4 regions of the Duganella dendranthematis genome follow, and region 1 is predicted to be linked to each of the others. Evidence: predicted binding sites of a transcription regulator. Region 1 holds the regulator's gene; each other region holds the start of a gene.
The links. Region 1 encodes sigma-54, which starts transcription at its own class of promoters, with help from an activator protein. Its sites were predicted from a motif close to TGGCANGNAANCTGCTTT; they were not measured.

Region 1 (5,515 bases):
GCGTGCACATCACACTACCGTGGCCCATGGCGGCCGTGGCGCGGTGCGCGAAGTGTGCGAACTGTTGATGCATGCGCAAGGCAGTTACGAGCGCGTGATGGCACAATTCCTGGTTTAGACGAGGACAGTCATGCGTAAAAGAACAGCCCATCGCTGGCAACTGACGGTGATCATGATGGTCGGCGTGTTTGTCGCCTTCGGCAGCTTCTGGCTGGTGCAGGTGGTGGACCAGGCCAGCCAGCAGGCGCAGGCCGACAAGTTCCGCGATGAACCGGATTACATCATCGACCGTTTCAGCCTGGTGCGCATGAACGAGAAGGGCCAGCCGGCCTACATCATTTCCGGCGACAAGCTGACCCACCACCCGACCGACGATTCGTCGCTGATCGACAAGCCGTATGTGCACAGCCTGGGCGGCGAGCAGCCGCCGATGAATATCCATGCCGACACCGCCAATGTCGATCAGGGCAATACACGCGTCAAGCTGAATGGTAATGTGGATGTGGTAAGGCCGGCCACGCAGCTGGCGCAGGAACTGCGCCTGAAGACCAGTACGCTGACGGTGTATCCGGACGAAGAACGGATGGAGACCGACGCCGCGGTCGACATGCTCTCCGGGCGCTCGACCGCCACCGGCACCGGCATGACGGCCAACAACGCGACCCGCCAGATCAAGCTGGGCGGCCGCGGAACGATTACGATGCCGCCGCGCGCGGCACATTGAAGGAAACCAGAGACATGAACGCATTCAAGATGAGCAAACTGATGCTGGCGGCCACGCTGCTGCTGGCCGCCGCCGGCGCGACCTACGCGGAAAAAGCCGACTCCAGCAAGCCGACCCAGATCACCTTCGACCAGCTGGACGCCGATGACGTCAAGCAGATCAAGACCTTCACCGGCAACGTGGTGCTGACCCGCGGCACGCTGCTGATGAAATCGCCGAAGGCGGTGGTGACCGAAGATCCGGAAGGCTACCAGTACGTGGTGCTGACCAGCGGTCCGGGCGTGCAGGCGATCTTCCGCCAGAAGCTGGACGGCGCCGGCGACCAGTGGGTCGAAGGCAAGGCCGACCGCATCGAATATGACGGCAAGACCGAGCTGGTCAAGCTGTTCGCCAAGGCCGAGATCAAGAAGCTGGAAGGCCCGAAAGTGGCCAGTCAGGTCGACGGCGAATTCATTTCCTACGACAGCCGCAAGGAATTCTTCGCGGTCAAGAACACGCCGAGCGGCGACAGCAAAGTGGGCGGCGGCCAGAGCACCATGGTGATCCAGCCGGCCAACAAGCAGCCGGTACCGGCTGCGGCGCCCGCGCCCACCACGCAGCCTGCGGCGGGGAAATAAGATGGAATCATCCTGCGGTAGCACCCTGATCGTCAAAGGCCTGCAAAAGACCTACGGCAAGCGCCAGGTGGTGCATGACGTGTCGTTGCAGGTCGAGTGCGGCGAAGTGGTCGGCCTGCTGGGCCCGAACGGCGCCGGCAAGACCACCTCGTTCTACATGATCGTCGGCCTGGTGCCGTCGGACGCCGGCAGCATCGACATCAGCGGCGTCGATATCTCGTCGCTGCCGATCCACCGGCGCGCGGCGATGGGCTTGTCGTACCTGCCGCAAGAAGCGTCGGTGTTCCGCAAGCTGACGGTGGAAGAAAATATTCGCGCTGTCCTCGAAATTCAAAAAGTGGACGGCAAGTCTTTATCCAAGGCTGAAATTGAAGAACGGCTGAATACCCTGCTGGCCGATTTGCAAATCGAGAAGTTGCGCGAGAACCAGGCGCTGTCGCTGTCCGGTGGCGAACGCCGCCGGGTGGAGATCGCCCGCGCGCTGGCGACTAACCCGCGCTTTGTGCTGCTCGATGAACCTTTCGCCGGGGTCGACCCGATTGCCGTGATTGAGATCCAGCGCATCGTGCGCTTCCTCAAGGAACGCAATATCGGCGTCCTCATTACCGATCACAATGTGCGCGAGACGCTGGGCATCTGCGACCGCGCATATATCATCAACCAGGGCTCGGTGCTGGCATCAGGCCGTCCGGACGACATCATCGCCAATGAATCGGTGCGTCGCGTCTACCTGGGTGAACACTTCAGAATGTAAATCCCAGCCTCATGAAACAGTCTTTGCAACTGCGCACGTCGCAGCATCTCGCGTTGACGCCACAGTTGCAGCAGTCGATCCGGCTGCTGCAATTGTCGACGCTGGAGCTGCACCAGGAACTAGAACAGCTGCTGACCGATAACCCGCTGCTGGAGCGTCTTGACGACCCGCTGGATCACTCGCTGCGCCTGCTGGGCGATGGCGCCATCAACCAACAGGCGCCGGCCGGTGACGCGCCCGCCGAAGGCCCGCCAGGCGAGGCGCCGGCGGCCGAAGCCGACAATTACGAGGCGCCCGGCGCCGACACCGAAAGCACCACGCCCGACGCCGACATCGACTGGGGAGACGCCGGCCGCAGCAAGAACAGCGACGACGAGGATGCGCGGCCGCAGCTGGAAGCGCATCACTGCACGCTGCGCGACCATCTGATGGAACAGATGCGCGTGACGGTGCTGGAAATGCGCGACCGCGCGCTGGTCGAACTGATCATCGACGCGCTCGACGAAAACGGCTACCTGGAAGAAGCGCTGGAAGAGATCCACGCGCGCCTGCCGGAAGAACTGGAAGTCGAGATCGAGGAATTGCAGACCGCGCTGAAGCTGCTGCAAAGCTTCGATCCGATGGGGGTCGGCGCGCGCAATGCGGCCGAGTGCCTGGCGATCCAAATCAAGCGCTTGCCCGGCGTGCCGTTGGTGACCCGGCGCATGGCGCTGGCCATCGTGGAAAACCATCTGACCTGGTTTGCGCAGCGCGATTTCAACAAGCTGAAAAAAGCGCTGCTGTGCGATGACGAAGATCTGCGCGAAGCACAGACCGTGATCCGCCAGTGCAATCCGCACCCGGGCGCGGCGTTCGCATCGGACGTGTCTGACTACGTGGTGCCGGACGTGATCGTCAAGAAGTCGCGCAACGGCTGGCAGGTCAGCCTGAACAACGACGTCATGCCGCGCCTGCGCGTCAACGCCATGTACGCCAACCTGCTCAAGCAGGGCAAGGGTGAAGGCGCGATGGGCGCGCAGCTGCAGGAGGCCAAGTGGCTGATCAAGAATATGCGGCAGCGTTTCGACACGATCCTGCGCGTGGCACAGGCGATAGTAGAAAGACAAAAGAACTTTTTCTCGCACGGCGCGGTCGCCATGCGCCCCCTTGTGCTTCGCGAAATTGCTGATACACTGGGTTTACACGAGAGCACAATTTCTCGCGTAACAACTCAAAAATATATGCTGACCCCGCACGGCATGTTTGAGTTGAAATATTTCTTTGGTAGCCATGTCGCCACCGAAGCTGGCGGGGAAGCAAGTTCGACGGCGATACGCGCTTTGATCGTGCAATTGACAGGAGCTGAAGACCCGAAAAATCCTTTATCCGACAGTAAGATTGCGGACATGCTGGGAGAACAGGGCATGGTGATTGCGCGACGCACTGTTGCCAAATATCGCGAAGCTCTCAAGATCCCGCCAGTCAGTCTCCGCAAGTCTTTGTAGTTACTTGGTTCCTGTGCGCCCGGCAGCAAAGGGCAGCGCACTAACCGTAAGCAGCGACATTATCTTTAGGAGTGTGTATGAATCTCACCATCAGTGGACATCATCTCGAAGTGACCGCAGCGATTCGCGAGTACGTACAGAACAAGCTGGAGCGGGTCACCCGCCACTTTGATCAAGTGATTGATATTGCTGTCATCCTGACCGTAGATAACCTTAAAGAGAAAGAGAAACGCCAGAAGGCTGAAATCAACCTGCGTATGTCCGGCAAGACCGTCTACGTGGAGAGCCTGTCGCAAGACCTGTACGCCGCCATCGATACGCTGATCGATAAGCTGGATCGGCAGGTCATGAAATACAAAGCCAAAGTCCAGGGCCATGATCGCGATGCGATCAAGCACATGCCCGATCCGGACAGCTACGAAACCGCTGCCGCCGCCTGATTAAGCGACCACAGCATGACAAACAAAGGGCGCCCAGAGCGCCCTTTATTGGAGACATATGGTTAAACGTTTAACTTCATTCTTCGTGCTGGCGCTGGCCGGTCACGTTGCCGCTGCCGCGTGCGATACACCGCCGCCGGCCCGCATCGACATCGACGCCAACAGCTATTACTCGGATGCGCATCACTCGGTGATCGATCCGGTCCTGCGCGCCAAAAATATCGCCAACACCAAGCCGATCGAAGATTTCCTGGCGCATGTGGCCAAGGATGCCAATGCCGGCGGCGATGCGGCCTGTGCGGTGTCCTGGCTGGCCAGCTGGGGTGAGCAGAAGGCTATGCTGGGCAAGCTGTCCAGCGAACAGGCCTACTACGTACGCAAGTGGACGCTGGGCGGCTTGGCGCTGAATTACGCACGCGTGCAGACACAGGCGACGCCGGTGCAGCGCGCCGTCATCGAAAGCTGGTTCAAGGCCCTGGCCAACGCCACCATGGCGCATTCGGACACCAAGAAGGGCGGCCGCAACAATCACTACTATTGGGAAGGTCTGGCGGTGACTGCGGTAGGCGGCGTCACCGGCGATGTCCGCTACCTCGACTGGGGCCGCAAGGTGTTTGCGCATGCGATGTCGCAGGTGGCGGCGGACGGTTCGCTGCCGGCCGAGATGGAGCGCGCTGGCAAGGCCTTGCACTATCACGTGTTTGCCGTCACGCCGCTGGTGATGATGGCTTCGATTCTGGACCTGCACGATGCGCGGCTGGACAAGGTGGTGAACTTTACCGTGGCGGCATCGGCCGATCCTTCCGGTATCGCGCGCATCACCGGCGTGGAGCAGGAACCGGTCGGCAGCCGCGAGGTGACGCTGGTGTACAACCGCCACGAGGGCAAGGCCGCGCCCGCCGCCGGGAAGCCGCTGTGGCAGCCGCGTCTGGGTGGCGCGCTGGACGTGCCCAACCCGCTGGAGCATCTGAAGTAGAATAGTTCGCATGAGCGAATATATCCACACCAGTGTTAGCAACGGCACCGGCTTGATCGTGCTGGACCGGCCCAAGGCCCTCAACTCTTTGTCGCTGGAGATGGTGCGCGCGATCACGCGCGCGCTGCGTTGCTGGCGCGATGACGACAGCGTCGCCGCCGTGCTGGTGCGCAGCAGCAGCGAGAAAGCGTTCTGCGCGGGTGGCGACATCCGCTTTTTCCATGACGTCGGCCGCGCAACGCCGCAGGGCGGCAGTGCGCTGCTGGAAGATTTCTTTACCGAGGAATATTCGCTAAATCATTTAGTCCATTTTTATCCCAAGCCCTACATCGCCTTGATGGACGGCGTGGTGATGGGCGGCGGCATGGGCATCGCGCAGGGCGGCGTGCGCATCGTCACCGACAAGACCAAGATGGCGATGCCGGAAGTGAACATCGGCCTGTTTCCGGACGTGGGCGGCAGCTATTTCCTGTCGCGTGCGCCGGGAGCGCTGGGGTACTACCTGGGCGTGACGGGTGTA
Region 2 (5,515 bases), 330 kb from region 1:
CCATATGGCCCTATTTTGGTGGGGTTAATTGGCCCGATGGTTAGCACAGAATGATTGCCGGCCGCCGCCACTTCCAGCGCGCGCTTGACGAACAGTTGTCCTTTGACGTCGGCGAAGTCGGGATATTCTTGCGGCAGCACCACCGGTGCGGTCTCATGGCGCGACAACATGGTTTCTACCGATTTGCCGGCAAAGTGGCGGCAGACTTCCAGCAGCGATGCGGCGGGATAAATGGCGGCGTTCGATACCAGCGCCGCTTCGTCTGCATTGGCCATGGGCAGGATGAACGCCAGGCAGCCGCCGTCGCGGCGGGTGGCCAGCGACATCGCCAGGGCGCCGCGGATAGCGCGCAGTTCGCCGGACAGCGACAGCTCGCCGGCAAATTCATACTGATGCAGGCGGCGCGAGGGAATTTGCTTGGAAGCAGCCAGGATGCCGAGCGCGATCGGCAGGTCGAAACGGCCGGATTCCTTGGGCAGGTCGGCGGGCGCCAGGTTGACGGTGATGCGTTGGGCGGGAAATTCAAAGCCGCCATTCTGGATGGCGGCGCGGACCCGGTCCTTGGCTTCTTTGACTTCGGTATCCGCCAGGCCGACGATGGTGAAGGCCGGCAGCCCGTTCGCCAGATGCACTTCGACGCTGACTTCCTGCGCCTCCATGCCGGCCAGGGCGCGGCTTTTCAGTATGGCAAGGATAGACATGACCGGGGGCTGGACGAGAAGAACCAACCGCCAGCGTAATCCGGCCCCCGGCCGGCTAGCTTGCGCTAGGCCAAACCATCTAGTATTTTCTGTGACAACATTTATCTTTTACTACAATTGGAGGAGTGAATGGCGACTATTGACGCTGCGGTTCCCGCGCAAAGCGAATTTGCTGATTGGCTGAGCAGGCTGCATGACTTTCTGTTAAAGGCTGGGAAAATCGCCGGTCTAATCGGAGCTTGCTGCGGATTTATTTATCTGCTTGCTTTTACCATGCAAACCGGCATCCCGTTTCCGCTTGAGCTGAACGTCTTGCCGACCACTTTATTAATCGTAGGGCTAACATCATTGGTTGCGTCTTTTATTGTCATTGCCGGGATGCTGATTCCTGCAATGACGGTGGACGACTTCGACTTCACCGGCGGGTACTTTAAAGCGTTTGACCAGCCCACTGCGATGGGGCGCCACCGTCTTAAACGCTACCTTCGGTGTACATGGATTCCGATGGCGCTCGCATTGGCGGGCTTGCTGCTTATCACCGGTATCATCGGTAAGCGATGGGAGGTGAGGGTACTCGGCTTACTTCTTACCGCGGTCTCCGCTGGCTGGGTATTCTTTACTCCTAGAATCCTTGGAAGATTCGAAGACAAACGCTTGCCGTATTTTTTCGCAACCTTCGGCCAGATTGCCATGTCAGCACTGGCGTATCTGCTGACGATCATCGTTTTCGGCATGATGTTTCCTGAAACCGGGCAGTGGCCATCCTGGCTCGGCGGGTTAGTGACCCTGCTGGTGTTTTCTCCCATTCATGCACTGGTTTCGATACCAATTTCAAAAGGCGGAAGTGGCGCCATTCTCCAGCCGCCGTACTATAAGCGAGAGACGATTCCCGCCATGCGGGTCGCATTATTCCTTGCTGCGACCTGGACAATCAGCTCTGTCATCCTGCCGCAAATGACTAGCAAGGTAGGCGGTGCGGCCTTACGTGTATTTCATGTTGGCGGCGGCTTGCCAGTTCAAATTTGCTTGAAAAGCAAACCTGCGGACAGCATAGCCAAACGCTTGGGATTTGGTGTGGATGACTGCTCGCTGCAACTTTCAATGCAGCTCGATATAGGAGACCGCTTTTACGTCTCCCTACTGGGTGAGTCGCCGGGGGAACCGGTGTATTTCAGACAGGACGATATTCGTCAAAAAATTTACTTCAAGCCCGCCAGTAAAAAATAAGGCGCAGCAGCCCCCGCGGCGCTGGGCCGCCAGCGGGGCTTACCGTCTGCATTTAGGGGTTGGCCTTGCCTTCCAGCTCGGCCAGGCGGCTTTCCAGCGCTTCCAGCTTGGCGCGGGTCTTGGCCAGCACCTGGGTCTGGATGTCGAATTCCTCGCGGGTCACCAGGTCCAGCTTGGAAAAACCTTGCGTCATCATGGACTTGACGTTCTTCTCAATGTCCTTTGCTGGTGAATTTTCGATGGCTTGGCTGATCTTGTTTTGCAAGTCATTAAAAAAAGTGTTCATATCCATAATATTCCTTGATCTAGTGGGTCTGTCGTTGCACCATCACGGTGCGACTCGGCGTCAATGTGGTGCGAAACCGCCGAAATCCCGCTGGCCGCTCGTCAGCATTCTCACTTTGGGGTGAGCGGGGCCATTATCAACCATGATACGCCACCTGTTTGCTGAACAACATTAGCTGGCACACATTCTGCTAAAGAAGCCATGAATGCTTTCATCGCTTCGCTTAACAAGGATTTTAAACCGCAACTGCTAATCAAGTTCAACTCACTAGGAAAAACAATTATGAAAATGGCCCAGAACTTTACCCTGATTGCTGCGTTGACCTTAGCATTCGCGTCCATGGCGCGCGCCGAAGAAGCGACACCCGCTCCTGAAGCAAAACCAGATAACGAAGTCAGCTTTAACGCTGCCGTTGTCAACGATTACCGCTACCGCGGCGTATCGCAAACGCATCTCGACCCGGCCTTACAAGGCGGCGCAGATTACGTGAACAACCCGACCGGTCTGTACGTCGGCACCTGGCTGTCGAGCATCAAATGGATCAAGGACGGCGGCGGCGACGGCAGCGTCGAGTGGGATATCTACGCCGGCAAGCGCGGCGCCATCACCGATTCGATCAGCTACGACGTCGGCGGCCTGTACTACTTTTACCCGTCCAACAAGCTGCATCCGAGCGCCAATACCTTCGAGCTGTACGGCCAGCTGTCGTTCGGCCCGGCGTCGATCAAGTATTCGCAGTCGACCACCAATCTGTTCGGCTTTGCCGACTCCAAGAATTCGGGCTATGTCGATGCCCAGCTGAACCAGGAAATCTCCGATGGCTACACGTTGAATCTGCACGTCGGCCACCAGAATGTAAAAAATAACGGCGCCTCCAGCTACACCGACTACAAGGTAGGCCTGACCAAAGATTTCGGCGTATTTAGTGTGGCATTGGCGGCGGTCCGTGCCGACACGAATGCATACGTCGGAAACGGGAAGAACCTGGGTAAAACCGGCGCCATCCTGACCATTTCCAAAACCTTCTAAGCGAGGCCAGTATGAAAATGATTACCGCCATTATCAAGCCGTTCAAGCTTGACGAGGTGCGTGAAGCCCTGTCGGCGATTAACGTGCAGGGCATTACCGTGACCGAAGTGAAAGGCTTCGGTCGCCAGAAGGGCCACACCGAGCTGTATCGCGGTGCCGAATATGTCGTGGACTTCCTGCCGAAGACCAAGATCGAAGCGGCAGTCGACGACGCGGTCGTCGAGCAGGCCATTGAAGCGATTGAAGGCGCTGCCCGCACCGGCAAGATTGGTGACGGCAAAATCTTCGTGACCAACCTGGAACAAGTGATCCGCATTCGTACCGGTGAAACCGGCAACGAAGCTCTCTAAGAGGATGATGAGAATGAAGAAAACTATAACAAGCGTGCTGGCTGGGGTCTCCATCCTGTTTGCATTGGCCGCACCTGTGCACGCCCAGGACGCCAAACCGGCGGATGCGCCTGTCGCTGCGGCTGCCGCCTCGGCGCCAGCACCGGCCGCCGCACCAGCGCCTGCCGCTGCCGCACCGGCTGAAGCCGCGCCAGCTGCTGCCGCGCCAGCCGCCGCCGCACCGACCCCGCAGAAGGGCGACACCGCCTGGATGATGGTCTCGACGCTGCTGGTGATCCTGATGACGATTCCTGGCCTGGCGCTGTTCTACGGCGGCCTGGTCCGTTCCAAGAACATGCTGTCGGTGCTGATGCAAGTATTCATGGTGTTCGCGCTGATCATCGTGCTGTGGTGCATCTACGGTTACTCGCTGGCGTTCACCGAAGGCAATGCGTTCTTCGGCAACCTGCATGACCGCACCTTCCTGAACAATATCTGGGATCCGGTCAAAGGCACGTTCGCCTACGCCGCCACCTTCAGCAAAGGCGTCGTCATTCCCGAGTTCGTGTACGTGGCGTTCCAGGGTACTTTCGCCGCCATCACCTGCGGCCTGATCATCGGCGCCTTCGCCGAGCGCGCCAAGTTCACCGCCGTGCTGGCGTTCATCGTGATCTGGTTCACCTTCGCTTACCTGCCAATGGCGCACATGGTCTGGTTCTGGACCGGCCCGGACGCGATCAAGGACGCCGCCACGCTGGCGTCGGAAACCGCCAAAGGCGGCTTCCTGTTCCAGAAAGGCGCGCTCGACTTCGCCGGCGGCACCGTGGTGCACATCAACGCCGCAGTTGCCGGCCTGGTCGGTGCTTTCATGATCGGCAAACGCGTCGGCTACGGCCGCGAATCGATGGCCCCGCACTCGGTCACCATGACCATGATCGGCGCCTCGCTGCTGTGGGTGGGCTGGTTCGGTTTCAACGCCGGCTCGGCGCTGGAAGCTGCTGACATCGCCGGCCTGGCGTTCATCAACACCCTGCTGGCAACCGCCGCCGCGACCGTGGCCTGGGTCTTCGCCGAATGGATTTTCAAAGGCAAACCATCGATGCTGGGCGGTGCTTCGGGTGCGGTGGCAGGTCTGGTCGCCATCACCCCGGCCTGCGGTTTCGTCGGTCCAATGGGCGCACTGATCATCGGCCTGCTGGCTGGCGTGGTCTGCCTGTGGGGCGTGAACGGCCTGAAACGCCTGCTGGGCGCCGATGACTCGCTGGACGTGTTCGGCGTGCACGGCGTCGGCGGTATCCTGGGCGCGATCCTGACCGGTGTGTTCGCTGCACCGTCGCTGGGCGGCCAGGGCGTATTCGACTATGTTGCCAACAAGGCATCGGCTGACTACTCGATCTCGTCGCAAGTGATCGTGCAGGCGACCGGCGTCGGCGTGACCATCCTGTGGTCCGGCATCGTGTCGATCATCGCTTACAAGCTGGTGGACATCGTTATCGGTCTGCGCGTTCCGGAAGAAGAAGAACGCGAAGGTCTGGACATCACCACCCACGGCGAGTCGGCATATCACTCCTAAACCCATTCTTAATTAACAAGTTTTCATCAAAAAGCGCCCTGCGGGGCGCTTTTTTTATTTCCAGCCTTTAAAATGATGTTTTTGCCCTCATTTGGCATAGTCCGCACGGTAATAAGGAAGTAATAACATGGTTCCCCACCTCGTCACGGCCCTGAGCGGACCACTGCTCGACCTGGAAGAAAAAATCCTGGCCGCCACTCCCGCAATCGAACGCTGGTTCCGCCTGGAATGGCAGGAGCATACGCCGCCGTTTTATTGCTCGGTTGATATGAGGAATGCCGGCTACAAGCTGGCGCCGGTGGATACCAACCTGTTCCCCGGCGGCTTCAATATGCTGGCCACCGAGATGCTGCCGTTGTCGGTGCAGGCC
Region 3 (5,515 bases), 2.5 Mb from region 1:
GTCGTTTTCGTCGAACAGCGGCTCGAACACGCCGCCGTTGGCGTCGAAGGCCGCCGCGTACAGGATGGTGTCTTCGGTGCCGAGGAACTTGGAGATGGCATGCTCCAGTTGCTTGTGCACGGTCTGGGTGCCGCAGATAAAGCGCACCGACGACAGGCCGTAGCCATATTTTTCGGTGGCGTCGATGGACGCCTGCGCCACCCACTCCTCGCCCGACAGGCCGAGGTAGTTGTTGGCGCACATATTAATCAGCATTCGACCATCCTCACTCATCACTTCCGAGCCCTGGCGGGAAGCCAGTACGCGCTCTGGCTTGTACAGGCCCTGTTCGCGCAATTGATCCAGATTTTGCTGGAGGCTGCTATAGAAAGTATTTTGTGGATTGCTCATGATGGTCCTCAGGTCTGTGATACGATTCCGCCATCTTATGCGAAATTCGTTATGTCGAATTCAAATTCGATATATTGAATTTTATAGAGAACCAGTGAACTCCGCAACCACTATAATGAACACACTCGTTTCGTCCAATGCCCCACCTGAAGTCGGCGCCGCCCTGCAGCGCCTGCGCCTGGCCCGCGGCCTGACGCTGGAAGACCTGTCGCGCATCGCCGGCGTATCGAAGTCAATGTTGTCGCAAATTGAACGCGAAAAGGCCAACCCCACCATCGCCATCACCTGGCGGCTGGCCAACGCGCTGGGCGTGCAGATCGGCGAACTGCTGGCCACCGCCGAGCGCGAGACCGAGACCATCCGCGTGATCGACGCCCACGAGACGCCCACCCTGCCCGGCCTGCACGCCGGCTACGTGCTGCGCATCCTGGGGCCGCTGGAACTGGCTAGTAAATATGAGTGGTATGAACTGACATTGTCGCCGGGCGGCGAGCTGGCCTCGCAAGGCCACGATCCGGGCGCGCAGGAGCATCTGACCCTGCTGCACGGCTCAGTCGAGGTGGAAGTCGGTAACGACAAGAAGAAGGTCAAACTGGGCAGCACGGCGCGCTACCCGGGCGACCAGCAGCACATCATCCGCAACGTTGGCAAGACGGAGGCGAAGGCGCTGCTGGTGGTGATCCACCGCTAATTATTACCAGTTGGCTTCGCGCTCCGGCGTAGAGCTGATGCGGTGGATCGACAGGTCGGCGCCCTGGAACTCCTCTTCCGGGTCCAGGCGCAGGCCCAGTGTGGCTTTCAGCACGCCGTACACCGCGTAGCCGCCGATCAGCGCCACCGCCACACCCATCAAAGTGCCCACCAGCTGCGACAGCAGCGATACGCCGCCGATACCGCCCAAGGCTTTCTGCCCAAAGATGCCGGCCGCGATGCCGCCCCAGGCGCCGCACAGGCCGTGCAGCGGCCATACGCCCAGCACGTCGTCGATCTTCCATTTGTTCTGCGCCAGCGTGAACATCCAGACAAACACCGCGCCGGCAATACCGCCGGTGACCAATGCGCCGAGCGGATGCATCAGGTCCGAGCCGGCGCACACCGCCACCAGGCCGGCCAGCGGGCCGTTGTAGGCGAAGCCGGGATCGTTCTTGCCCATCATGAGGGCGACCAGCGTGCCGCCCACCATGGCCATCAGCGAGTTGACGGCGACCAGGCCGTTCATCTTGTCCAGCGACTGCGCGCTCATGACGTTAAAGCCAAACCAGCCGACCGTCAGAATCCACGCGCCCAGCGCCAGGAACGGAATCGACGACGGCGGATGGGCGGCGATGGCGCCGTTTTTCATGTAACGGCCACGGCGCGCGCCCAGCAGCAGCACCGCCGGCAGCGCGATCCAGCCGCCCACCGCATGCACCACCACCGAACCGGCGAAGTCGTGGAAGGTGGCGCCAAAGGTATGCGTCAGCCAGTCCTGCACGCCAAAGCGGTTGTTCCAGGCGATGCCTTCAAAGAATGGGTAGATCAGGCCGACCAGCAAGGCGGTGGCGATAGTCTGCGGATGAAAACGCGCGCGCTCGGCAATGCCGCCGGAGATAATCGCTGGAATGGCAGCGGCAAACGTCAGCAAGAAGAAGAATTTGACCAGCTCGTAGCCGTTTTTGGCGGCGAGCACCTCGGCCGATGAAAAGAAATTGATGCCGTAGGCAATGCTGTAGCCGACGAAGAAATACGCGATGGTCGATACGGCAAAATCGACCAGGATTTTCACCAGCGCGTTGACCTGGTTTTTCTTGCGCACCGTGCCCAGCTCAAGGAAAGCAAAGCCCGCGTGCATGGCCAGAATCATGATAGCGCCGAGCAAAATGAATAAAGCATTGGCGCCGTCTTTGTGTGCATCCATCAACAATCACTCCCCAAAACAATGCGAAAATTAAAAAAGTTTCATGCTCAAAGCAATAATCGTTCCAATTTGGTGCAAATTTTAAGTGACTGATTTCAATGGTTTTTCAAATGGTGCAAAAGTGCGCACCGACCCGGTGCGCACTAAAACAAGGCGTTATTTTGGTGCGGCGGCTTACTGCCCGGCCGCCTTGACCTCGCCGCCGTCCATGTGCAGCGCACGGGTCAGGAAGCCCCAGCGGTCCACCACTTCGTCGATTTGCTTGGTGGTCGGCTTGCCGGCGCCATGGCCCGCCTTGCTCTCGATGCGGATCAGGATAGGCGCGCCGCCCGCAGCCTGGTCGGCCTGCGCGGTGGCGGCAAACTTGAAGCTGTGGGCCGGTACTACGCGGTCGTCATGATCGGCGGTGGTGATCATAGTGGCCGGGTAGCAAGTACCCTTTTTCAGGTTATGCAGTGGCGAATACTTCAGCAGCGCCTTGAATTCATCGGCATTGTCGGACGAGCCGTAGTCCGATGTCCACGCCCAGCCGATGGTGAATTTATGGAAGCGCAGCATATCCAGCACGCCCACTTGCGGAATCGCCGCCGCAAACAGGTCCGGACGCTGCGTCATCGCCGCGCCGACCAGCAGGCCGCCGTTGCTGCCGCCGCCGATGGACAGCTTGGCCGGCGACGTCACCTTGTGCGCCACCAGCCATTCTGCCGCGCCGATAAAGTCATCGAATACGTTCTGCTTTTGCAGCTTGGTGCCAGCCGCGTGCCACGATTCGCCGTACTCGCCGCCGCCGCGGAGGTTGGCCATCACGTAGACGCCGCCCATTTCCAGCCACGCCAGGTTGGCCACCGAGAAGCTCGGCGTCAGCGAGATATTGAAACCACCGTAGCCGTACAGGTAGGTCGGATTGCTGCCATCCAGCTTCAGGCCTTTTTTCGACACGATGAACATTGGCACCTTGGTGCCATCGCGCGAGGTGAAGAACTCCTGGCGTGTTTCAAACGCGCTCGGATCGAAATCGACTTTCGGCTGGCGGTACATGCTGCTCTTGTTGGCCTTCAGGTCGTAGCGGTAGATGGTGCTCGGCGTGGTGAAGCTGGTGTACGAGTAGAACGTCTCGGTGTCGCCGCGCTTGCCGCTAAAGCCACCGGCGGTGCCCAGGCCTGGCAGTTCGACGTCATGCAGCGCCTTGCCTTTCAGGTCGTAGACCCTGACCAGACTATGCGCGTCGCTCAGGTAATCGACCAGCAGCTGGTTATTGACCAACGAGGCGGACACCATGGTGTTGCTGCTCTCCGGGACGATCTGCTTCCAGTTCAACACGCCCGGCTTGCGGGTGTCGATGCTGACGATGCGGCCGCGCGGCGCATTGCGCTCGGTGCGGAACAAAAAGACCGGACCATCATTGCCGACGAAGTCATAGGCCGCATCGAAGTCTTCCAGCAGGCCGACCACTTTCGCGTCCTTCTTGCTCAAGTCCTTGTAGAACACGCGGTTCTTGTTCTCCGTGCCTTGCGAGGCATTGATGACCAGGAAGCGGCCATCTTCGGTGACTTCGGCGCCGAAGCCCCAGTCCTTGTGATCCGGACGTTCGTACACCAGCACGTCCGCGCTTTGCTGCGTGCCCAGTTTGTGGAAGTACAGCTTCTGGAAGTAATTGACATCGGCGAGTTTGGTGGCTTCCTTCGGCTCGTCGTAGCGGCTGTAGAAGAAGCCGGAACCATCGTGCAGCCAGGCGGTGCGCGAGAACTTGACCCACTTGACGTGGTCTTCGACATCCTTGCCGCTGTCGATGTCGCGCACCTTGATCTCGTTCCAGTCGGAACCGGAAGCGGCGGTGCTGTAGGCCAGGTATTTACCATCCGGGCTGACGGCCAGGCCGGCCAGCGCCACGGTGCCGTCGGCGGCCAGTGTGTTCGGATCGAGCAGCAGGCGTGGCACATCGGCCAGCGTCCTGGCGGTGTACAGCACCGCCTGATTTTGCAGGCCGTCGTTACGGCTGTAGAAATAGCGGCCGCCTTCCTTGAACGGCACGCTGAAGCGCTCGAAGTTCCACAGCTTGGTCAGGCGTTCCTTGAGCGCGTCGCGGCCGGGAATCTGCGACAGATAACTTTGCGTCAGCTGGTTCTGCGCCACTACCCAGTCCTTGGTCTCGGCGCTGTTGGCGTCTTCCAGCCAGCGGTACGGATCGGCGATGACGGTGCCATGGTAGTTGTCTTGCTGGTCCACTGTGTGCGTGACCGGATAGGTCAGGCCGTCGCCGGCGACGTTGCAGGTTTGCGCCATGGCGCCTTGCGCCACCAGGACTGCGGCAGCCATGGCTGCGTGTTTCAATTGCTTCATTCGAGGGTCCATGTAGTCAAAGAAGTGCTGTGGATCATAGCGGGTTTTTATTCGGCGCGTAACAGCGCCTCGGCGTTGACGATGCGGACGTCGTGCATCTGGTTCAGGTACGCATCCAGGTAGCCTTTGTGCGAAGCGCCGACGATCACCAGCATGCGGCTGCCGGGTAGCGTGATCATGACCTCGCGGATGTTGGACGCCATGCGCAGGTTGCGGGTCTCCCACGAGCCGGTGTAGTTGCGGCCATAATGCTGCGGCGAGGGTTCTTCCAGCGCCGCGCCGAAATCGCTGTGGAAAGCCTGCTCCGGCGCGCCGGGCGCGTTATAGGCGCGGTACATGGCCAGCACGCCGGCCGGCGTGTCGAGATGCGATTGCAAGATGTCGGAAGCCTGCTTGCGTTCCGCAGTGTAGCGATTGTCCCAGGCTTTCATCACGGCGGCGCCGTAGGCTTTTTCGTCCCCTGCCGAAGCATCCGAGGTGTGGTCGTCCATCGGATAGACGCGTTCATGGCCGCCGCGTACCGCCAGTGGCACGGCGATCAGATAGTCTTCGTTGCGCACCTGGCGCAGCTTCTCCAGGCTGTCGACCAGGCCTTGGTCCAGACCATCGCCGGCGTGGCGTTCTTCCGCCGGCAGGCGCAACCACTGCACCGTCGCCGATGCAGGTTCGCCGCCAGCCAGGAACAGCGACGCCAGCTTGCGGCGCTGGGCCGGCGCTGGCGTGGCAGGCCACGCAGCCAGCATGCGCTCTGCCTGCGCGGTGGCCGCCGGCACATCGAGGCCAGTGGCGCTACGTGCCGGCGCGGTGTTGAAGCAATAGGTCTTGACGGTGTCGGCGTAACGTTCGGGATACTGGAGCAGGTAGGCGCATTGAGGACCGGACAAGGCT
Region 4 (5,515 bases), 140 kb from region 1:
ATGGGTGAAGCACACATGAGCCAGATCGACTACACGATTTGATTTGCTCCCACCAGCCCTTAATGAAAGTGAAGCTCCGTGAAATACAGTACATTATTTGAGCCGATGACGCTCCTCCCAGGTCTGGTTGTGCGCAACCGCATCGTGATGGCGCCGATGACCACCTGGGCCGGCAACGACGATGGCACGGTCTCCGATGAGGAGGAGGCCTACTATCGCCGCCGGGCGCAGGACGTTGGCCTGGTGATCATTGGCTGCACGCACGTCCAGGAAAATGGTGTCGGTTTTACTGGCGAATTTGCCGCGCACGACGACCGCTACATTCCGAGCCTGCGCAAACTGGCGCGTGCCGCCAAAAGTGGCGGCGCACCGGCTATCCTGCAAATCTTCCACGCCGGCGTCAAGACTTTGCCGGCGCTGGTCACCGACGTGGTGGCTGCCAGTGCTGTTGCTGGTGACGGCGGTCCGTTCGCATCGGCCATCATGCCAAGAGCGCTAGATGGCGAAGAAATACCGGATATCGTAGAGGCATTCGCCGATGCCACGCGGCGCGCCATCATGGCTGGCTTTGATGGCGTCGAATTGCATGGTGCGCACGGATTCCTGATCCAGAATTTCTTCTCGCCGCGTTCGAATCGCCGCACCGATGAGTGGGGTGGCTCGCTGGAAAATCGCATGCGGTTTCCGCTGGCGATTGTGGCAGCCGTCCGGCGCACCATCGCCGAACATGCAGACCGGCCGTTTGCACTCGGCTATCGCATTTCGGTGGAAGAGGAGGTCCAAGGCGGCCTGACGCTGGATGATTCGCTACAGTTGATCACGCGCCTGATTGACGCCGGCGCAAGCTATATCCATGCCTCGCTTGGCAGTGCGTTAGACCAGCAGCCGTCGACCGGCGAGCATCGTGGGACGATCGTCAGCATATTGCGTGCTCACATAGACGGCCGCGTGCCGCTGATGGCGGCGGGCCGCGTCAAGACGCCCGCACAAGCTGCCAGCGCGCTCGATATGGGCCTGGCGCTGGTCGCTGTGGGACAGGGTTTGGTTATCGATCCGGAGTGGGTGTCGCATGCCCGCGCCGGACGGGATGCTGATGTTCGCACGACCATCTCCGCTGACGATGTGGCGCGCACCAGCATCCCTGGCAAACTATGGGGCGTCATCAATGCGACGCCCGGCTGGTTCGAGGTGGTTGCCCCGGATAGTGCCGCTTAAGGCTTGACGAATTTAAGCGTCATGCGGTCGCTCTCGCCGATGGCCTGATACTTGGCGCGGTCCTCGTCCTTGTTGGCATAGGTCGGCGGCAGCGCCCACACGCCGCCTTTGTGGTCGGCGGTGTCCTTCGGGTTGGCGTTGACTTCCGAACGGCCGGCCAGCTTGAAGCCCGCCGCTTCCGCCAGCTTGATCACATACTGCTCGTGCATATAACCGCTGCTGGCCGTCGCATCCTGCGTTTTCGACGCCGGCAGGCGATGCTCTTCCACACCCAGCACACCGCCCGGTTTCAGCACCGTGTACAGGTTGCCGAACAAATCCTTCATCTTGTCCGGACCCAGCTCGATCCAGTTATGGATATTACGGAAGGTCAGCACCATGTCCACGCTGTTCGGCGCCGCCAGCTCGTATTTGCGGCCCGGCGAGAACACGCCAATCGCCACCTTGTTGTATGCCTCCGGCTTGGCGTTCAGGCGCGCCATGAAGCGCTCTGCGCCACGACGTTCACCTTCGTTGGGCGAGGCCAGGTCATTGCCGCCGGTGATCAGTTTTCCGTGATCGCGCAGGTACGGCGCCAGGATCTCGGTGTACCAGCCGCCGCCCGGCGCCAGTTCCACCACCGTCATGGTCGGCTTGATGCCGAAGAAGCTCAGCGTCTCGTACGGATGGCGATAGACATCGCGCTTGACGTTGTCCGGCGTGCGCGTTGGGGCGGCGATGGCGGCCTTCAGTGCGTCGTCGGCCAGTGCGGCGCTGTTGGCGCCGACCAGCGTCATGGTGGCGATAGCCGCCAGGATAAATCGTTTCATGCACAGTCTCCTGATGTGTGGTGGTGAGCGCGATCATCGGCCAAGCACTCAAACAGGTCAAGCGAAAAGGCGCGTCCGCACCGCCCCGGTGCGCGGACAGTCGCGGACACTCGGCGGACACATGCCGGACACTTCGTCATGGATGCCACACAAATAAAACAGACACTTGCACAACACTTGTCGATGGCATACATTTTGCAATCCGTGTTCTTAATCCGCCGCTAATATTGGCAAATCACTAGAACAGGCGACGGATATTTTGCCAAATGGGCGGCTGGCCCACAACAATGTTGGAGATACTATGGAACGACGTGCTTTCCTCAATATCAGTAGTCTGGCGCTGGGCACGATGCTGTTGCCCAGCTTTGGCCGCGCCATCGCTGCCGAAGAACTGCTGACGCAAGTGGATGTGAAGTTCAAAAAAGCCCTGGCCGATACCGCGATGACGGCCGCCACCCAGGCCGGCGCTTCCTACTGCGACGTGCGCGTGGGCCGCTACCTGAATCAGTTCATTACCACCCGTGACCTGAATGTGGAAAACGTCACCAACACCGAGTCGGCCGGCGTCGGCGTGCGCGTAATCTCCGGCGGCGCCTATGGCTTTGCCGCCACCAACGACATGACGCCGGACGGCGTGGCAGCCGCCGCGCGCCAGGCGGTCGCCATCGCCAAGGCCAATGCCAAGCTGCAAACCGAACCGCTGATCCTGGCGCCGGTAAAAGGCGTGGGCGAAGTGGCGTGGGCCACCCCGATCACCAAGGATTGGCGCACGGTGCCGATCAAGGAAAAGGCCGAGCTGCTGATCGCCGCCAACAAGGCCGGCATGGACGGCGGCGCCAGCTTCATGCAGTCCTTGCTGTTCCAGGTGAACCAGCAGAAGTACTTCGCATCGACCGACGGCTCCTACATCGACCAGGACGTGCACCGTTTGTGGGTGCCGTTCTTCGCCACCGCCGTCGACCAGAAAGAGAACAAGTTCCGTTCGCGCCAGGGCCTGTCGGCGCCGGTCGGCATGGGTTACGAATACCTGGACGCGCGGCCCGAGCACAAGCTGCAGGCGGCCGGCGGCGTGACCACGCTGTACACCAAGTCCTACGACATCATCGAAGACGCGCGCCTGGCCGGCAAGCAGGCCAAGGCCAAGCTGAAAGCCAAGTCGGTGGAGCCGGGCAAATACGATCTGGTGCTGTCGCCGGAACACCTGTGGCTGACCATTCACGAATCCGTCGGCCACCCGACCGAGCTGGATCGCGTGCTGGGCTACGAGGCCAATTACGCAGGCACCAGCTTCGCCACGCTGGACAAATGGCAGTCTAAGAAATTCAAGTACGGTTCGGACCTGGTCAACATCGTCGCCGACAAGACTACACCAGGTTCGCTCGGCGCGGTCGGTTACGACGACGAAGGCGTCAAGTGCAAGAACTGGGACATCATCAAGGACGGCATCCTGGTCAACTACCAGGCCACGCGCGACCAGGCCCACATCATCGGCGAGAAGGAATCGCACGGCTGCTCGTATGCGGACAACTGGGCCAATGTGCAGTTCCAGCGCATGCCGAACGTGTCGCTCAAGGCCGGCGCCAGGAAGCAGACGCCGGACGACATGATCAAGGACGTCAAGAAGGGCATCTACATCGTCGGCGATGGCTCGTTCTCGATCGACCAGCAGCGCTACAATTTCCAGTTTGGCGGCCAGCTGTTCTACGAAATCAAGAACGGCAAGATCGGCCAGCAGCTGGAAGACGTGGCCTACCAGTCCAACACCCAGGAGTTCTGGAACGCCTGCGTGGGCATCTGCGACGAGCGCGATTGGCGCATGGGCGGCTCCTTCTTCGACGGCAAGGGCCAGCCACCGCAAGTGTCCATCGTGTCGCACGGCGCGGCGACGACGCGCTTCAACGGCATTAACGTGATCAACACCGCCCGCAAGATCGGCTAAGTCCTGGAGAGAGACAAGATGAAATTCCTGAGTCAAGAAGAGACCAAGCGTATCAGCGACAAACTGCTGGCGCTGACCAAGGCCGATCAGTGCGAGATCACCATCAACGGCAGCCGCAAGGGCAATATCCGCTATGCGCGCAACGCCGTTTCCACCGCGGGCCTGATTGAGGACACGCAGCTGGTGGTGTCCGTCGCCTTCGGCAAAAAACAGGGCACGGCTTCCGTCAATGAGTTCGACGACAAGTCGCTGGAAAAAGCCGTGCGCCGCGCGGAAGACCTGGCGCGCCTGGCGCCGGAAAATCCGGAGTTCATGCCGACGCCGACCAAGCAAGAGTACAAGGCGTCGCAGACCTTCTTCCAGAAGACCGCCGACATCGATCCTGAGTTCCGCGCGCAGGTGGCGGCTTACAGTATCGAGAATTCGCGCAAGAACAAGCTGGTGGCGGCGGGCTTCTTCACCGACGGCGCGCAGTTCACTTCCATCGCCAACTCCAACGGCGTGTTCGGCTACCAGACCGACACGGGCCTGGACTTCACGCTGACGGTGCGCACCGAAGACGGCCGCGGTTCCGGCTGGGTCAAGCGCAGCGTGGGCGATGCCAGCAAGTTCGATGCGCGCGCTGCATCGGATGTCGCCATTGAAAAGGCGTTGCGTTCGGTGGATGCCAAGGCGCTGGAGCCGGGCCGCTACACGGTGATCCTGGAGCCGGCCGCCACTTCCGACGTGCTGGCGTATATGTTCAATTCCTTCGATGCGCGTTCGGCCGACGAAGGCCGCAGCTTTCTGTCGAAAAAGGGCGGCGGCAATCGCATGGGCGAGAAGCTGTTCGATGAGCAGGTCAATGTGTGGGCCGATCCGTGGGACAAGGATGTCGCCGTGCTGCCGTGGGATACCGGCAGCATGCTGGCGCGCGAACGCCAGGACATCATCAAGAACGGCCGCATCGCCAACCTGGATTACTCGCAGTATTGGGCCAAGAAGCAGGGCAAGCGCGCCATCGGCACGCCGGGCAATATCATCATGGCCGGCACCAACAAGTCGACCGAAGAGCTGATCGCCAATACCAAGAAGGGCATCCTGGTTACGCGTACCTGGTATATCCGCATGGTGGACCCGCAGTCGGTGCTGCTGACCGGCCTGACGCGCGACGGCACGTTCTACATCGAGAACGGCAAGATCAAGCATCCGATCAAGAACTTCCGCTTCAATGAAAGCCCAGTGTCGATGTTGAACAACATCGATGAAATCGGCAAACCGGAGATTCTCTCGGGCGATGAGTGGCAGTATCAGTTGCTGATTCCGGCGATGAAGGTCCGTGACTTCAACTTCACCTCTTTGTCGGACGCGGTGTAATCATGGAGCGACGTTCATTCCTGAAAGTAGGCGCCGTCGCTGGCGGCAGCCTGCTGGTGCCGGTCTTCGGTAACGCGATTGCAGCCGAAGAGCTGCTCAACCCCATGGCTGTGCAGTTCAAGAAGTCGCTGGCCGACGCCGCAATGAACGCCGCGACCAAGGCCGGTGCCTCGTACTGCGACGTGCGCATCGGCCG

Region 2: the regulator sigma-54 is predicted to act here: its motif matches at 2,391-2,408, upstream of HH213_RS15000 (TorF family putative porin).
Region 3: the regulator sigma-54 is predicted to act here: its motif matches at 2,337-2,354, upstream of HH213_RS25060 (ammonium transporter).
Region 4: the regulator sigma-54 is predicted to act here: its motif matches at 2,209-2,226, upstream of HH213_RS12970 (TldD/PmbA family protein).

Annotation. Positions count from the first base shown of each region.
Region 1 is NZ_CP051684.1:2,976,981-2,982,495, forward strand. Features, by position in the region: gene HH213_RS13595 (KdsC family phosphatase) at 1-118, shown strand, start outside; gene lptC (LPS export ABC transporter periplasmic protein LptC) at 131-724, shown strand; gene lptA (lipopolysaccharide transport periplasmic protein LptA) at 739-1,341, shown strand; gene lptB (LPS export ABC transporter ATP-binding protein) at 1,343-2,095, shown strand; gene HH213_RS13615 (RNA polymerase factor sigma-54) at 2,107-3,579, shown strand; gene hpf (ribosome hibernation-promoting factor, HPF/YfiA family) at 3,657-4,019, shown strand; gene HH213_RS13625 (alginate lyase family protein) at 4,078-4,995, shown strand; gene HH213_RS13630 (enoyl-CoA hydratase/isomerase family protein) at 5,006-5,515, shown strand, end outside.
Region 2 is NZ_CP051684.1:3,303,011-3,308,525, forward strand. Features, by position in the region: partial or broken gene HH213_RS14985 (magnesium chelatase domain-containing protein) at 30-701, opposite strand; gene HH213_RS14990 (hypothetical protein) at 831-1,928, shown strand; gene HH213_RS14995 (accessory factor UbiK family protein) at 1,981-2,220, opposite strand; gene HH213_RS15000 (TorF family putative porin) at 2,497-3,243, shown strand; gene HH213_RS15005 (P-II family nitrogen regulator) at 3,255-3,593, shown strand; gene HH213_RS15010 (ammonium transporter) at 3,607-5,145, shown strand; gene gshA (glutamate--cysteine ligase) at 5,273-5,515, shown strand, end outside.
Region 3 is NZ_CP051684.1:5,468,010-5,473,524, reverse strand. Features, by position in the region: gene kbl (glycine C-acetyltransferase) at 1-390, opposite strand, end outside; gene HH213_RS25065 (helix-turn-helix domain-containing protein) at 506-1,081, shown strand; gene HH213_RS25060 (ammonium transporter) at 1,085-2,287, opposite strand; gene HH213_RS25055 (prolyl oligopeptidase family serine peptidase) at 2,462-4,627, opposite strand; gene HH213_RS25050 (DUF5694 domain-containing protein) at 4,675-5,515, opposite strand, start outside.
Region 4 is NZ_CP051684.1:2,835,560-2,841,074, forward strand. Features, by position in the region: gene HH213_RS12955 (aldo/keto reductase) at 1-42, shown strand, start outside; gene HH213_RS12960 (NADH-dependent flavin oxidoreductase) at 79-1,215, shown strand; gene HH213_RS12965 (class I SAM-dependent methyltransferase) at 1,212-2,024, opposite strand; gene HH213_RS12970 (TldD/PmbA family protein) at 2,326-3,963, shown strand; gene HH213_RS12975 (TldD/PmbA family protein) at 3,982-5,319, shown strand; gene HH213_RS12980 (TldD/PmbA family protein) at 5,322-5,515, shown strand, end outside.